Nisaea sediminum: one gene and its partner. The protein of the gene in region 1 interacts with the protein of each later gene in a pairwise test. Links are inferred from orthologs where the notes say so. Each region holds a gene or a part of one and is shown on either strand. Other genes may lie near its edges. The genes, in order: gss and rho.

What was found.
Region 2: the proteins of gss (region 1) and rho interact in binary tests that used the Escherichia coli proteins (3 or more experiments, as listed by UniProt). The link is inferred for Nisaea sediminum from one-to-one orthologs.

Annotation. Positions count from the first base shown.
Region 1 is NZ_JACZCQ010000009.1:16,086-26,025, reverse strand. What follows is about bases 2,787-5,703. They hold gss (bifunctional glutathionylspermidine amidase/synthase), read left to right. Parts: upstream 2,787-3,258; coding sequence 3,259-5,148; downstream 5,149-5,703. Other genes in these bases: IG122_RS18060 (GFA family protein), read right to left, coding at 5,166-5,558; IG122_RS18070 (hypothetical protein), read right to left, coding at 2,993-3,235; IG122_RS18075 (DUF4347 domain-containing protein), read right to left, coding at 2,787-2,837. Also shown: more of IG122_RS18075, read right to left, coding at 1-2,786; IG122_RS18055 (TAXI family TRAP transporter solute-binding subunit), read left to right, coding at 5,839-6,837; IG122_RS18050 (TRAP transporter permease), read left to right, coding at 6,912-9,098; IG122_RS18045 (methyl-accepting chemotaxis protein), read right to left, coding at 9,219-9,940. UniProt on the Escherichia coli protein: Catalyzes the formation of an amide bond between glutathione (GSH) and spermidine coupled with hydrolysis of ATP; also catalyzes the opposing reaction, i.e. the hydrolysis of glutathionylspermidine (Gsp) back to glutathione and spermidine.
Region 2 is NZ_JACZCQ010000006.1:640,168-646,228, forward strand. What follows is about bases 2,275-5,134. They hold rho (transcription termination factor Rho), read left to right. Parts: upstream 2,275-3,003; coding sequence 3,004-4,266; downstream 4,267-5,134. Other genes in these bases: hemE (uroporphyrinogen decarboxylase), read left to right, coding at 2,275-2,337; hemJ (protoporphyrinogen oxidase HemJ), read left to right, coding at 2,363-2,794; IG122_RS15100 (tautomerase family protein), read right to left, coding at 4,346-4,558; IG122_RS15105 (SDR family oxidoreductase), read right to left, coding at 4,604-5,134. Outside these bases: IG122_RS15075 (Maf family protein), read right to left, coding at 1-79; IG122_RS15080 (pyruvate, water dikinase regulatory protein), read right to left, coding at 79-903; more of hemE, read left to right, coding at 1,309-2,274; more of IG122_RS15105, read right to left, coding at 5,135-5,341; IG122_RS15110 (LysR family transcriptional regulator), read left to right, coding at 5,469-6,061. UniProt on the Escherichia coli protein: Facilitates transcription termination by a mechanism that involves Rho binding to the nascent RNA, activation of Rho's RNA-dependent ATPase activity, and release of the mRNA from the DNA template.

The DNA of each region.
Region 1 (9,940 bases):
TCGACGATCACGTCGATACCATCCCCGTCGCCGAAGCGGAACAGGTCATTACCGTCTCCACCCACAAGCGTGTCGGCCCCGGAGCCGCCGGAGAGCGTGTCCGCCCCGAGATTGCCGCAAAGGGAATCGTCGCCGGCTCCGCCATCGAGCACATCGCGGCCCTGCCCGCCCCAGAGCGTGTCGGCGCCGTCATTGGCCAAGAGGGAATCCGCGCCGAGATTGCCGTAGAGGAGGTCGTTGCCGGCGCCGCCATAGAGCCGGTCGTCGCCGAGATTTCCGCAGAGCGTGTCCGCGTCCATGTTGCCATAGACCAGGTCCGCATCCTGGCCGGAATAGATCCAGTCCGCGTCCTGCCCGCCATAGATCGTATCCTGGCCGGTATTGCCGTAGATGACGTCCAGGCCCTGATTGCCGTAGATCAGGTCGGCACCCTCCTGTCCTCGCAGAAGATCGTTGCCCGCACCACCGGAGATCGTGTCGTCTCCCGCATGACCGGAAACCGTGTCGTTGCCGCCGAACACCTTGATCGTGTCCGCAGTCGACCCTCCATGGATGAGATCGTTCCCCGCCGAGCCGGAAAGTATCCCATCGCCGCCCGACGCCGGAGTGGCAGGCAGCGTCAGAACCACGTCGTTACCGGTCCCGCCGGCATAGCTGATCGTGTAGGTGGCGCCGCCGGCAGTGAGCGATGCGCCTTCCGCCAGGCCGGAGAACGTGCCGGTGACCGCGTCGGCATCGTCATTGTCGATCAGCACGTAGGTCGCGCCGGCGGCCGGGATGTCCGCGACGGTCAGGGTCAGGGTGGCGCCCGAGATGTTGACCGTCCCGGTGACCGCGATCTGGTCGTAAAGCGTGCCCGCCGTCGTGCCGTTGATCTCCATGCTGGCGGTCGAGCCCGCGGCGAGGGTCAGGTTACCGGTCGAGATCCTGCCCGGACTGTCGCCCGGCGCGATCGTGCCGCCGTTCTGAACCGTGACCGCGGTCGAGAAGGTGCTGGTTCCGCCGAGGGTGGCGCCGGAGGCGACCGTATAGGTCCCGCCTCCGGCGATCGTGCCGGTGCCGCTGATCGTGCCGGAGAAGTTGGTCGATGCGGAGTCCGTGAGGGTGAGCGTCCCGCTGCCGATATTGAGCGTGCCGCTGCCGGTCAGGCTGCCGATGGTCTCGCTCGTCCCATTCAGATCGAGTGTCGCGCCGGACGACACGGTGACGGCGCCCGCATCCGCCAGCGCGTTGCCGCCGGAGACCTGCAGGGTGCCGCCGTTGACCGTGGTCCCGCCCGAATAGGTGTTCGTCCCGCTCAGGACGACAGTGCCGGTCCCGCTCTTCGTCAGGCTCCCGGTGCCGGTGATCGCGTTGTCGATGGTGGTCGCGCCGGTCACCGTCAGGCCGCCGCCATTCAGAGCCACGTTGCCTGTACCGAGATTGCCGTCGGCCGAGACGGAGAGCGTGCCGCCGCTGACCGTCGTGGTGCCCGAATAGGTGTTCGTCCCGCTCAGGGTCAGCGTGCTGGCGCCCGTCTTGGTCAGGTTCCCGGCGCCGGACACCACGCCGCTCATGGTGACGTCGGCGCCGACATTGATAGTCCCGTTCGACGCCCCGAGCGCGATCGCATTGTTGATCGTCGTCGCGCCGGTCACCGCGAGCGTCCCACCGTTGAGCGTCACCGTGCCGGCGCTCAGATTACCGTCCGCCGCAACCGACAGCGTGCCCTGGCTGACGGTCATGGAGCCCGAAGCGGTGTTGTTTCCGGAAAGCGTCAGAGTGCCGGTGCCGGTCTTGGCCAGCACGTTCGTCCCGTCGTCCGTCACAGTCCCGCTGACGGTGACGTTGTTGGCCCCGGTATCGATCGTGGCCGTATTCTCAATCTCTATGTTCGAGGTGTAGGAAGCGCTGGTCGTGAACTTGAGGGTCGAGTTGCCCTCAATATCGATCAGGGGCGCCGAGGTCGTCGTCCCGATCTCGGTGGTCGTGCCGCCGAGGATCCATACCCTGCTCGTCCCGCTGATCGAGCCGTTCAGAGTGGCGGTTCCGCCGCCTGCCGTCTGAAGGATGAATGAGCCGCTGGAGAAAGAAACCCCGGAATTGAGCGTCAGCGTCTGTCCGGCGCTAATATCGAAGTAGAGGTGCGAGTCCGAGACCAGATCCGAGCCGCCGATCGTCAGCGAACTTGTCGTTCCGGTAAAACTGAAGCTCGTGGCGGCGCCGTTCGTGAAGGTCGGCGAGGCCGCGAGGGTGATCGTGCCGCCCGCCCCGAGATTGCTGAAACGCACGATTTGATCGACAGCCGCCGCCGCCGCCCGGAGCGTTCCTGCACTCGCGTCACCAAGCGTACTCGTGACGTTCACGATGAGCAGGCCTGGCCAGCGCTCGGCCCGTTCCGGGTCGAGGATAGGCGGCAGATCGCCCGGCGACATGCCCGCCGACACGTCCAGCGTCCAGTTACCGCCGCGTGCGGCGGCGCCAGTCGGCGTGCTCGACGCAACCACCGGCGCGTCCAGCGCAAGGGATAGCGCAGCGACGAACCGCTGACCGATGTCGCCCTGTCCGACGGAACAGCCGTAGAGAACCAGTGGGCGACCGGCGAGCGCCCGCTTCAGGCCGTCGGTCCCCCGTCTGTCGCGCGCCAGCGTCTCCAGGCCGAGCTTTCCCGCGGCGAGCTCCAGCATGCCAGGCTGGCCATGGCAGAACAGATGAACAGAAGAGACCCGCTCCCCGAAGCTGCGAACTGACCGCTCTAGCGCCCGGAGCGCGCCGCCCTCCCGGTCAAGCCGCACGACCGCCGGCCTTCCGGTCAGAGCGTCGGTCAGAAGCGCGGGCGCAGGGAGCCCGGCATCGATAAGGACCAGAGCCGTGTCACGGCAATCGGAATCACCCCCGCAGCGATCCGGGCGCCGAACGTAACTTGAGGGTGCCGAACCGCAAACTTCTTTGTGATCTGAAATGAAAATCCTAAATGCGCCTTAAAATAGGGCCAGTTTGTTCGCGCCAGACATTAATCGAATAATCTCAAAAACGCTGTTGGAATGATTGGAAATTCCAAAAAGGACAATTTGGAAATTGGAAGCCCGAAAATCGCCGGGCGAGGCTCTTTAACCGCCGCCCTGCAGTGCCAAAATTTCGATGTGGGAAGCATCCAATTATTCTTCTTCGCCGTACCGATTTCGCCGAAGATGGCAAGATTGGCAGGCTCCGCCAATCCGCCCGTCAGTCCGCTGCGGGACAGGCCGAAAGACATCGAATCTTTGAAAAGACGAAAGAATGCACAACAAGCATCTGCCCGAGTCCGAACCTTTCGGTGCCGTGATCGGGATCGCGCCCGGCGGAGTGGACGCCTATTCCTCGGATTACGAGACGGTGGACAATGCGGAGCTGCCGACACGGCAGCACTACAGAAGCGTGATGGACGGCACCTATCTCGGCCACAAATGGCAGTGCGTCGAGTTCGCCCGACGCTGGCTGTACCATAACAAGGGCTATGTCTTCGAGGACATCGCCATGGCTTACGACATCTTCCAGTTGCGGGAGGTCAAGGTCATTGCCGACGGCAGCAGGATGCCGCTCCGCTCCTTCCGGAACGGGTCGGTGCGCGCGCCGGAAGTCGGTGGCCTTATGATCTGGAAGGAAGGCGGCTTCTTCGACGTGACCGGCCATGTCGCCGTCATCACCGAGGTCCTGGCCGACCGGGTCCGGATCGCAGAGCAGAATGTCGATCACAAGGCCTGGCCGGCCGGGCAGGACTGGGCGCGGGAACTGCCGATGCGCGTCGATGCGGAGGGCGGCCACTGGGTCGACTGCACTTACGATGACGGCGAGGTGCTGGGCTGGGTTCTACAGACGGAAGACGCGACCGGCGCAGAGGCCTACCGGGAGGTTCCGCCGGAGGTTTTCCGCCCGGTCATGCGGGAACTCCGACAATCGGGCGCAGGAGAGGACGGCTGGCTCGACACCTCCGACCCGGCAGAGGCCGCCTATATCGAAATGATGGGCGGCTGCAAACTTGCGACCGACGAGGCCGACGGGCGGAAATATATCTGCATCAGCGAGACGGCGCATAACGAGATCCGCCGCGCGACGAACGAACTGCACCGCATGTTCCTGCACGCGACCAATCTGGTGCTGAACGACGAGAAGCTGCTGCGGAAATTCAACCTGCCGCCGGCGATCTGGCCGAGAATCCAGAAATCCTGGAGCAACCGGCGCAACGAGATGATCACCGGCCGCTTCGACTTCTCGCTCTCCGAGCGCGGCCTGAAGGTCTACGAATACAACGCGGATTCAGCCTCCTGCCACATGGAGACCGGTCTGGTTCAGGGCCGCTGGGCCGAGCATTTCGGCTGCACCGACGGCTGGTGCCCGGGCGAGGACCTGCTCGAGAACCTGAAGCAAGCCTGGGAAGAGGCCGAGGTCGGCGACATCCTCCACATCATGCAGGACCGCGATCTCGAGGAGACCTACCACGCGCTCTTCATACAGAAATCGATGGATGCGGCGGGCATCCGCAGCAAGATCATAAAGGGCACGTCCGGCATGACATGGGACGACGAGGGCTGGGTCTGCGACGCGGACGGCGTGCGCATCAAATGGGTCTGGAAATCCTGGGCCTGGGAGACCGCGCTCGACCAGATCCGCCACGATCTCGAGGACGATGCCGAGGATCTCGAGCTGCACCGGACGATCGACCGCAAGACCCAGAAACCACGTCTGGTCGACGTGCTTCTGCGCGAGGAGGTCATGGTGTTCGAGCCACTCTGGACCCTGATCCCGAGCAACAAGGCAATCCTGCCGGTCCTCTCCTCAATGTACCCGGAGAACCGCTACCTGCTCGACTCCAGCTTCGAACTCACCGACAGCATCGCCCGGAAAGGCTACGTGTTGAAGCCGATCGTCGGGCGCTGCGGCCACAACATCGCGATCTATGACCGCGACGAGAATCTGGTCTCCGCGACCGAGGGCAATTTCGAGGAGCAGGACCAGATCTACCAGGAACTCTTCCCGCTGCCGAAACTGGACGGGAAATATGTCCAGATCGGCACCTTCTCGGTCGGCGGGAGCTATGGCGGCGCCTGCGTGCGCGTCGATCCGTCGCCGATCCTGACGACGAACAGCGATATCCTGCCGCTGCGCGTGCTACCCGACGACGAGCTTTGACGGAGGCTGCGCGGGGCTCAGGGCTCCGTGCGCCCGCCTGACTCACGATCGCGCTCGTAATGCCGCGCCAGCGGGAACGGCGGCAGCCAGGCCTCGCGCCGGATGGTCCAGAGTTCGTAGGTCGGTGTGAATTGATCCGGCGCATCCAGGCTTCCGAGATTCACTTCGATCTCGTCGCCGCTCCGCCCGAAGACGGTCGAGCCGCAGTCCGGACAAAAATGCCGCCCCCGAAAGTCGCGTGTCTCGCCCTCCACCGACACCGCATCCGCGGGAAAGATCGCGGAGGCGTGAAACAGCGCTCCGTGATGTTTGCGGCAATCGAGGCAATGGCACATGCCGACCCTGTAGGGCTGTCCGGATGCTGCAATCCGGACCTTGCCGCAGAGGCACCCGCCGGTAACGCGATCCATGCTGTTCCTCCCTTGAACGCGAGTGGTCAGACTGGGTGAACCCGACAGCTTCGGGACACCGACAGACAGCGTAAGCCGGGATGCCGAGACGGCCGGTTCCACGTCGTGAAAATGAACCCTGCTCTTTAAACCTTGTCTTCGGCCCGGATCCCCAGATCCAGGCAAAAGAGAGAAAGGTCTCATTTGAGAAGAATTACGAATACCAGTTCACAAAGCTTCCGGATTCACTATCTACATCCTCTCTGATTGACCCAACAGGTTATCAACTGGGAGGCAACGAATGAAAATCCTCAAAACGCTCGCCCTGGGCGTCGCATTCACCATGGCTGCTGGCTTTGCTCATGCCGCCGAGAAGGACTACGTCCTCAATACCGCGTCGACCGGCGGCACCTATCACCCGGTCGGAACTGCGATTTCCACGCTCACCAAAGTCAAGCTGCTGCCGAAGGAAAAGTTCTCGCTGACCGCGGTCAATTCCGCCGGCTCCGGCGCGAATGTGCAGGCGCTCGGCGCCGGCACCGCCGATTTCGCGATCCTGCAGGGCCTGTTCGGCGCCTACGCGAAGACCGGCACCGGCCCGATCTCCGAGCCGCAGAAGAACATCCGTTCGATCAGCATGCTGTGGCAGAACATCGAGCACTTCGTCGTGCCGACCGATCTCGCGAAGACCGGCACGATGGACGACATCGTCGCCCTCAAGGGGCAGCCGGCCGGCATGGGCGGTCAGAGCTCCGGCACGATCGGCTCCAATCGGGTCCTGCTCGCCGGGCTCGGTCTCGACATGGATAAGGACTTCAACCTGATGTATGCGGGCTACGGCCCGACCGGCGCGGCCCTGGCCAACGGTCAGATCTCGGCCGCCGGCATCCCCGGCGGCACGCCCGTCGGTGCCATCACCCAGCTGATGGCCGCCAACGAAGGCAAGTTCACGATCCTCGACGTCACGCCGGAGCAGGCCGTCAAGATGGACGGCGACCGCAAGCTCTGGGTCCCGTACACCATCCCGGCCGGAACCTATCCGGGTCAGACCAAAGATATTCAGACCGTCGCGCAGCCGAACTTCCTCGCGGTCAACGACACGGTCGACGAGAACCATGTCTACATGCTGACCAAAACGATGTTCGAGAACCTGCCCTTCCTGCAGGCGATCCATCCGGCCACCAAGGCCATGGCGCTGGATAAGGCGCTTGCCGGTCTGCCGGTGCCCCTGCATCCGGGCGCCCAGCGCTTCTACGAAGAGGCCGGTCTGACCATTCCGGACCATCTCAAGGCCCAGTAAGCCGACAAGATCTTCGCAGCAGGAGCGCGTCCCCGGACGCGCTCCTGTTCTCTGATTCTCGGGAGGGGACCGTCGTGAGCGATAGCGAAACCGCCGGTGCGTCCATGCGCGCCGACCTACTTGACCCGTCCGCACCAGACAAGACGATGGCCTCACGACTGGCGATTCTCTTCGCGGCGGCTTTCGGCATCTGGCACATCGCGACGAACGTCTATCTGAACGAACCGGGGCTGTGGCAGAACGCGATCCATTTCGGCGGCTTCGCGTTCCTCGCGGCGATCACGTTTTCTCCTTTCGGACGCCGCGCAAATACCCCCTTTGCCTGGACCATCGATCTCGCCTACGCCACGGCCATCGCCGCTTCGGCGATGTGGGTCGCCGGTGCCGAGAACTACATCTACGAGCGCTCCCTCGCGGTCACGGGCCAGGGCTGGCAACTCAACTGGGTGGACTGGACCGCCGGCTTCATCCTGATCTTTGCCTGCATCGACCTTTCCCGGCGGGTCTCCGGATGGGTGATCCCGATCCTGGTGATTCTGTCGGCCTCCTACATCCTTTTCCTCGGCAGCTACATGCCGGGCGTGTTCCGCGCCGCGAGCCTGCCGCTGGACGACGTGCTGTTCCGCAGCCTGTTCAACGACGAGGGCATGTTCGGGGTCCTGGCGGGCATTTCGTCCACGAACATCGCGCTCTTCATGATTTTCGGCGGCTTTCTCGTGGTCTCCGGGGCCAGCCATTTCGTGATCGAGATCTCCAAATCCGTTGCCGGCCGGGTGAAGGGCGGCGCCGCCTTCGTCGCCGTGATTTCCTCGGCTTTGACCGGGACGATTTCCGGCTCCGCGGTCGCGAATACCGCGTCGACCGGCGTCATCACGATCCCGCTGATGAAGGCGAACGGCTTCCGCCCCAAATTCGCCGCGGGCGTCGAGGCCGCGGCCTCCACCGGAGGCCAGATCATGCCGCCGATCATGGGTGCCGGCGCCTTCGTCATGGCGAGCTATACCGGCATTCCCTACAGTACGATCGTCGCCGTCTCGATCGTTCCGGCGATCCTCTATTTCCTCTCGATCGCCTGTATCGTCCGGATCGAGGCGGTGAAGCGCAACGCCGGCGCCGAAATCGACATGACGATCGATCGCGGCAAGCTCGTCTCGGGTGGACTGGTCTTCGTCATCCCGCTCGGCACGATGGTCTGGCTGCTGCTGACCGGCGTCACGCCCGCCTATGCCGCCTGCTGGGCCATCGCGGCATTGATCGGAACCTCCTGGTTCACCAGCCTGATCGCCCGGTTCGTTCCGGGGGACAGTTTCGAACCCGTTGTCATGGGACCGAAAAAGATCATCGAGGCGCTGGTCACCGGCGTGAACGCCTCGGTCCTGACCGCGATCCTGCTGGTCACCATCGGCATCATGAACAACGCAATCGTCACAAGCGGCGTCGGCAACGGCTTCTCGCTCATGATCGTCCAGTGGTCCCAGGGCTCCCTGGTCATCGCCTTGGCACTGATCGCGGTCGCCTCTCTCGTTCTCGGGATGGGACTCCCGGTGACGGCCGCCTACATCATCATCGCGATCCTGACCGCTCCCGCGCTCGCCGGCATCATGGCCGACGGGATCGTCGTGGAACAGCTGATGCAGGGCATTGCCGACCCGGCGAAATCGGCACTGTTTTTCCTCGTCGATCATCCGAACGTCGCGAAAGTCGCCGGGGGAATGAGCAACGCGGAAGCCTGGGATCTGGTCAGGTCGATCCCGTTCGAGATCGCCGTGACCATCCGGCCGGTCCTGGTCGACCCGACCACGAGCCTCACCTTCCTGCTCATCGCGCACCTGATCATCTACTGGCTGAGCCAGGACTCCAACGTGACACCGCCTGTCTGCCTCGCCGCCTTCACCGCCGCGGGAATTGCCGGGTCGCGCCCGATGGAGACCGGCTTCGAGAGCTGGAAGATCGCGAAGGGCCTCTACATCGTCCCCCTGCTCTTCGCCTATACGCCGCTGATATCGGGCGATGTCATGGAAGTGATGCAGATCGGCGTCTTTTCGCTCTTCGGCATCTACGCGACGAACGCGCTCATCCAGATGTACAGCGAGGGGCCGATCGGGATCCTGGAAATCTGCCTCCTGATCGTCGGCGCGGCCCTGGCCTACTGGCCTTTGATGCTGCTCGCGAACATCGCCGGAGCGGCTCTCGTCGTTCTGGTGATGGTTTGGACGCGAATGAAAGCGGGACGGCAGGCGGGAAGGGCAGAAGCCGCCTGACCACCGGCGCAGGGGAAACCGCGGGAAACCAAAGGACGGCGACCGCCGTCTCGCAGTTTCCCGACAGTTCCGAACCGACGCGCACCTTCACGGGGTGCGCGTCACAATTCTCTCGGACGACTAAATTTCCTTAATTCGCTTGAGGAAGGCGTCGATCGCTTCGGTCACTTTCCTCTCGGCCGCGTCGACGCTTCGCATCTGCTGCATCACGTCTCTGGCCGCACCGGCCGCATCGGCCGACGCCGATTCCACGCCCCCGATGTTTTGATCAACGGCAGATACGCGTTGAGCGGTGTCCGACATACTGCCGGTAATCTCCGACGTCACCGCTCCCTGCTCTTCGGCAGCGGTCGACATGGTCATTGCCTGGTCATGGACGAGCGCGATGGCCTCCGTGATTCCGCGAATGGCGGAAACATTGTCCCGCACGGATTTCGTGACGTTGTCGACTTCCGTGCCGATTTCCTCGGTGGAACTGGTGGTCTGGGCCGCCAGTTTTCTGACCTCTTCCGCGACAACGGCAAAACCGCGCCCGGCATCTCCCGCCCGCGCCGCCTCGATAGAGGCGTTCAGGGCAAGCAGGTTCGTCTTGTTGGCAATGTCCTTGATCAGGTTCACCACACCATTGATACGTTGTGTTGCGGTTTCCAGTTGCTGAAGCGAAGTCGTCGCCACATTGGCTTTTTCGGACGCATCGTCGGTGAGACTGGAGGTCTTGGTCACACCTTCTACGATCTCCCGAATGGAGGACGCCATTTGACCGATCGCGGCCGCGACCTCGGAGACGTTTTCGGCTGCCGCGACCGAGTTTTCCTTGACGACGGAGCCTTGGCGACTCGTTT
Region 2 (6,061 bases), on another replicon or contig:
GGGTCCGGCTGCCGGACGCCAGCACGACCGGCTTTTCCCCGTTGCCGCTGAGGGGCGACACATCGAGATCGCTCGACATCAGGATTCCAATCCGTGGAATTTCGCGTATTTCTGCAGCACAGCCGCCGCCGTCTCTTCGATCGAACGGCGGGTCACATCGATCACCGGCCAGCCGGCTTTAGTGAAGGCCTTGCGTGCTTCGACCACTTCCTCGCGGACCTTCTCCGGATCGACATAGTCGGTCTCGTTGCTGTGCTGAAGCATCAGCATCCGGTTGCGGCGAACCTGGGTCAGACGGTTCGGGTCGTTGGTCAGCGCGACGATGAAGGGGCGCTTCAGCGAGTAGAGCTCCTTCGGCAGCGGAACGCCCGGCACCACGGGGATGTTCGCCGTCGCATAGCCGCGGTTGGCGAGATAGAGCGAGGTCGGCGTCTTCGAGGTGCGGGACACCCCGACGATCACGATGTCCGCATCCTCGAGATCGTGGATCATCTGCCCGTCGTCATGGGCGAGCGTGTAATCCATTGCCCGGATCCGGTTGAAATACGCAGCGTCGAGCTCGTGCTGCCGACCTGGGCGGCCGTGGCTTTCCTGCCCGAGAAAATTGCCGAGCGCGTTGACCACGGTATCGAGTACGGAAATGCAGGGAACGCGACGCTGCTGGCACCCGAGCTCGAGCTGCTCGCGGAGCTCCGGATTTACCAGTGTGAACAGCACCGGCCCCGGATAGACGCTGACGGCAGCCAGGACCTTTTCGATATGCCCGGTGGTGCGGACCAGGGACCAGACATGCTCGCGGGCGCGCACGCCCTCGAACTGCACCAGACAGGCGCGGACCACCTGGTGGTTCGTTTCGCCCGTGGCGTCCGATACCAGGTGAAGATGGATATCCGTGTCGGTCACCGTTCACACCTTGCTGGGGATAAATCTGTACGATCTGTTTACAGAATGCGGATTCTCTTCCGAAAGGAAAAGTGTACCTCTCGATGCCTTCCTTCGGCGCCGGCTTGTTAGACGGAGGATAAAACTATACCGCCCTCCGATGAATGTGAGCAGCTTGTCCGGCAAGAGAGATATCCCCGCAATCCCCGTGATTCAGATCGGCGGATACGTTGCGGGTTGCGACGTTTTTACCGCTCTTTATCCCGAAGCCGGACCTGTAGGGTCTTGCCCGGACGGTTCTGTGGATCACTTGTGTCCAAACGATAATCCACAGGACTCACAGCACCACTACAATCACTTCCTACTTATTTCTAATAAGATTCTTTGTTAGTGAGTGCGCGCGTTGGCAAACCGAACAGGCGATCCATGACCGAGAAACCGATACTGAAAGCGCTTGCAGGCCAGGTGTCAGATATTCCCCCGATCTGGCTCATGCGTCAGGCCGGCCGCTATCTGCCGGAATATCGGGAGGTTCGCAAACAGGCGGGATCCTTCGTCGATCTCTGCCTGAACCCGGAACTGGCCGCGGAGGTCACCCTCCAACCGATCCGCCGTTTCGGGATGGACGGTGCCATTCTCTTCTCGGACATCCTGATCGTGCCCTATGGTCTCGGTCAGCCGCTGAAGTTCGTCGAGGGCCGTGGACCGGTGCTGGAACCGGTGCGCGACCGGGCGGCGCTTTCGAGCCTCGATACCTCGGGCCTTTCGAAACGCGTCGGCAATGTCTACGAGACCGTGTCGCGGGTCCGGGAGGCTCTGCCGGCGGAGACTGCGCTGATCGGTTTTTCGGGCAGTCCCTGGACGGTCATCACCTACATGGTCGAGGGCGGCAGCAGCAAGGACTACGCCGCAACCAAGCAATGGGCCTACAGCGATCCGGAAGGGTTCCAGGCGCTGATCGACATCGTCGTCGAGGGGACGATCACCTATCTGCTCGGTCAGGCGAAGGCCGGGGCCGAGGTTCTGAAACTGTTCGATTCCTGGGCCGGCGTGCTCTCGCCGCGCCTCTTCCGCATGGCGGTCATCGAACCGACGAAAAAGATCGTCTCCGCGGTGAAGGCGGCCTATCCGGATCTGCCGGTCATCGGCTTTCCGCGCGCGGCGGGCGCCAATTACCTCGATTACATCGCGGAGACCGGTGTCGATGCGGTGGCCGTCGACACGGCCATGCCGATCCGCTGGGCGATGGAAAACATCCAGACCAGGATGCCGATCCAGGGCAATCTCGATCCGATCGCCTTGCTGTCCGGCGGAAAGGGCCTCGACGAGGAGGTGAAGAGCATCCTCGATGCGGCCGCTTCCGGACCGTTCATCTTCAATCTCGGGCACGGCATTCTGCCGACGACACCGATCGCGCATGTCGAGCAGTTGCTGCGCCAGGTGCGGCGCAGGTAAACGGCCGGCCGGGGAGGAGGACACGATGAGCTACGAATGGATCAAGGCGTTTCACGTCATGAGCATGGTGGCCTGGATGGCCGGGATGTTCTATCTGCCGCGGCTCTTCGTCTATCACGCCGATGCGGAGCCCGGCTCCGAACTCTCCGAAACCCTGAAGATCATGGAGCGCCGGCTTCTGCGTGCGATCATCAATCCGGCGATGGTTTCGACCTTCGTCTTCGGTATCTGGATGCTGGTGCTTATTCCGGAATTTCTCTCGGACGGCTGGTTTCACGTCAAACTGGCCTGTCTTTTCCTGCTCACCGGATTTCACGGAATGATGGCCCGGTGGCGGCGCGATTTCGCGGCCGATGCAAATCGTCGCAGTGCGCGCTTCTACCGGATTGCGAACGAAGTCCCGACGATCCTTCTGATCGTCATCGTCATCATGGTGATCGTGAAACCGTTTTCCTGAATGTTTTCCATTTTTGTCAAATATTGTTGTTTGACACCCGCCGCCAAACTACTGTAATTGACATCAATCGCCGACCGCCGTGGGGCATGGCGTCAGGTCTTCCCGCACAGAACAAATCATAACAGTCAGCTGATAAAGCGACACTCGTGCGGCCTGCTCAACCGGCCGACCTTCCCAAACATTCGTTTTACCTTGTCATCGACAGGACGATGCATCTTCAAGAGCTAAAAGCAAAAACCCCCCAAGATCTTCTTGCCTATGCGGAAGAATTGGAGATTGAGAACGCAAGTGTTCTGCGCAAGCAGGATATGATGTTTGCTATTCTCAAACAGTTAGCTGACAACGATCTTCCGATCTATGGCACCGGCGTTCTTGAAACGCTGCCGGACGGGTTCGGCTTTCTCAGATCACCCGAGTCCAATTACTTGCCGGGGCCGGACGATATTTATATCTCTCCGAGCCAGGTGCGGCGTTTCGGACTGCGCACGGGCGATACGGTCGAGGGACAGATCCGGGCACCGAAGGACGGAGAGCGGTACTTCGCGCTGCTCAAGGTCAACAAGATCAACTTCGAAGACCCGGACGCGGTTCGCCACCGGATCAATTTCGACAATCTGACGCCGCTCTACCCAGAGCAGCGTCTGAATCTCGAGCTTGAGAAGGCGGAGAACAAGCAGCAGGACGTGACCACGCGGGTGATCGATCTGATCGCGCCGCTCGGCATGGGACAGCGCGGCCTCATCGTGGCGCCGCCGCGGACCGGTAAGACGGTCATGCTGCAGAATATCGCCCATGCGGTCGCCGAGAACCATCCGGACGCCTATCTGCTTGTGCTTCTGATCGACGAGCGTCCCGAGGAAGTGACCGACATGGACCGTTCGGTGAAGGGGGAGGTTATCAGCTCCACCTTCGACGAGCCGGCCGCGCGTCACGTCCAGGTCGCCGAGATGGTGATCGAGAAGGCCAAGCGCCTGGTCGAGCACAAGCGCGACGTAGTGATCCTGCTGGACTCCATCACGCGGCTTGCGCGCGCCTACAACACCGTCGTGCCGTCCTCCGGGAAGGTGCTGACCGGCGGTGTCGACGCCAATGCACTGCAGCGCCCCAAGCGCTTCTTCGGTGCAGCCCGGAACATCGAGGAGGGCGGCTCGCTGACTATCATCGCGACCGCGCTGATCGATACCGGCTCGCGGATGGACGAGGTCATCTTCGAAGAGTTCAAGGGCACCGGTAACTCCGAGATCATTCTCGACCGCAAGCTCGCCGACAAGCGGACTTTCCCGGCCATCGACATCACCCGGTCGGGTACCCGCAAGGAAGAACTTCTGGTGGAGCGTGCAACCCTCAACAAGATGTGGGTCCTGCGCCGTATCCTGACCCAGATGGGGACGGTCGACGCGATGGAGTTCCTGCTCGACAAGCTGAAGGTCTCGAAGAGCAACCAGGATTTCTTCGACGCGATGAATTCCTGATTTCCGGAAGAGCGTTGACCGGAAAAGAAAAGAGCGGCCTTCTGAGGCCGCTCTTGCTTTTTGTGGCATGCGCAGAAGCTCAGTCTCTCGCTCGGTACTCCGGCGGCAGCACGAAGATCTCATCGGCGCGGCCATAGCCGCCGTCACGGACTTCCTCGATCAGCACCATGGTATGCGGTCGGACCGCTTCACCGAAATAGCTGACCATCAGATCCGTCGTCTTGTGCAGAAGATCTTCTTTCTGCGCTCTGGAGAGTGCTGCCTCTGGCAGTTTGAAGTTGGCGAAGGGCATTCGGTCGTCCTTTCCTTGAAAGAGTTGCCTCCTGAAAATGCGAGGTCAGATCATTCCGCCGTTGGCGCGGATGGTCTGGCCATTGATCCAGCCCCCGCCCGGTCCGGCGATGAAGGCGACGGTTTCGGCGATGTCTTCCGGTGCGCCGAGGCGCCCGAGTGGAATGGAGCGGGTGATGGCCTGGATCATTTCCTCCGATTTGCCGTTGAAGAAGAGCTCGGTGGCGACAGGACCGGGCGCCACGGCATTGACCGTGATGCCGCGCGGCCCGAGTTCCTTGGCGAGAACCTGGCCCATGGCCTCGACCGCCGCCTTGGTAGCGGCATAGAGACCGTAGCCGGGCATCCGCATGCCGATCACGCTGCTCGAGATATTGATGATGCGTCCGCCGTCGCGGAGTCTCCTGGAGCCGGCACGCATGCCCCGGAAGGCGCCGGCCAGATTGACCGCGACATGAGCGTCGAGATCGGCGTCTGACGTCTCGGAAATGGCGCCAAGGCGCATGATCCCGGCATTGTTCACAAGGATGTCGACAGGTCCGAAGGCGGTTTCCGCGGCATCGAACATTTTCTCGATACCGGAGGCTGCACTCACGTCGGCCTTGAGGGCGACCGCTTGCCCGCCTTTCTCGGCAATCCGTTGGACAACGTTCTCGGCTGCTGCCGCATCACGGGCGTAATTTACTAGGATTGCAGCACCTTCGCGGGCGAGCTTGAGTGCAATCGCGGCGCCGATGCCTTTCCCGCCGCCGGTGACGATGGCTGTCTTGTCTTTCAGGGTCATCTCTGCATCCCTTTCGCTGCTGCGTGTCGATGTCCCTTGACTTAGTCCATCCCTTTATCCGGATAATCAGGCTTCTCTTGGCAAGTTAATTCGGAAAGAGCGAATTATTATGGATCGGCTCGATTCAATGCGACTCTTCGTTCGGGTGGTGGAACGCCGGAGTTTCAAGGCTGCCGCAGCAGATCTCTCGATCCCGCGATCGACCGCAACGGAAGCGATCCGGCGGCTTGAGGAGAGTCTGGATAGCCGGCTTCTCGAACGTACGACCCGCCATGTCGCGCCGACCCCGGACGGTGAGGCCTATTACCGCCGCTGCGTCGGCATTCTGGCGGAAATCGACGATGCCGAGCGGGCACTCAGAAGCAACGAGGTGACGGGGTTGCTGCGGATCGATGCGCACGGTGCCCTGACACGGCGCTTCTTTCTGCCGCGCCTTCCCGAATTTCTGGATCGTTATCCCGGTCTGAACCTGCATCTCGGGCAGGGGGACAGGCTGGTGGATCTCATCCGGGAAGGGGTCGATTGCGTGATCCGGGCGGGCGAGCCGGAGGAAAGCGGGCTGATCATGCGGCGGCTGGGAAGTATTCCGGAGATCACCTGCGCCAGTCCGGCCTACCTGATGGGGCGAGGCGTCCCATCGTCGCTCGCGGATCTCGCCGGGCACGAGGCGGTGGGATTCCTGTCGTCCCGGACCGGGAGGGTCATTCCCCTGGAATTCGG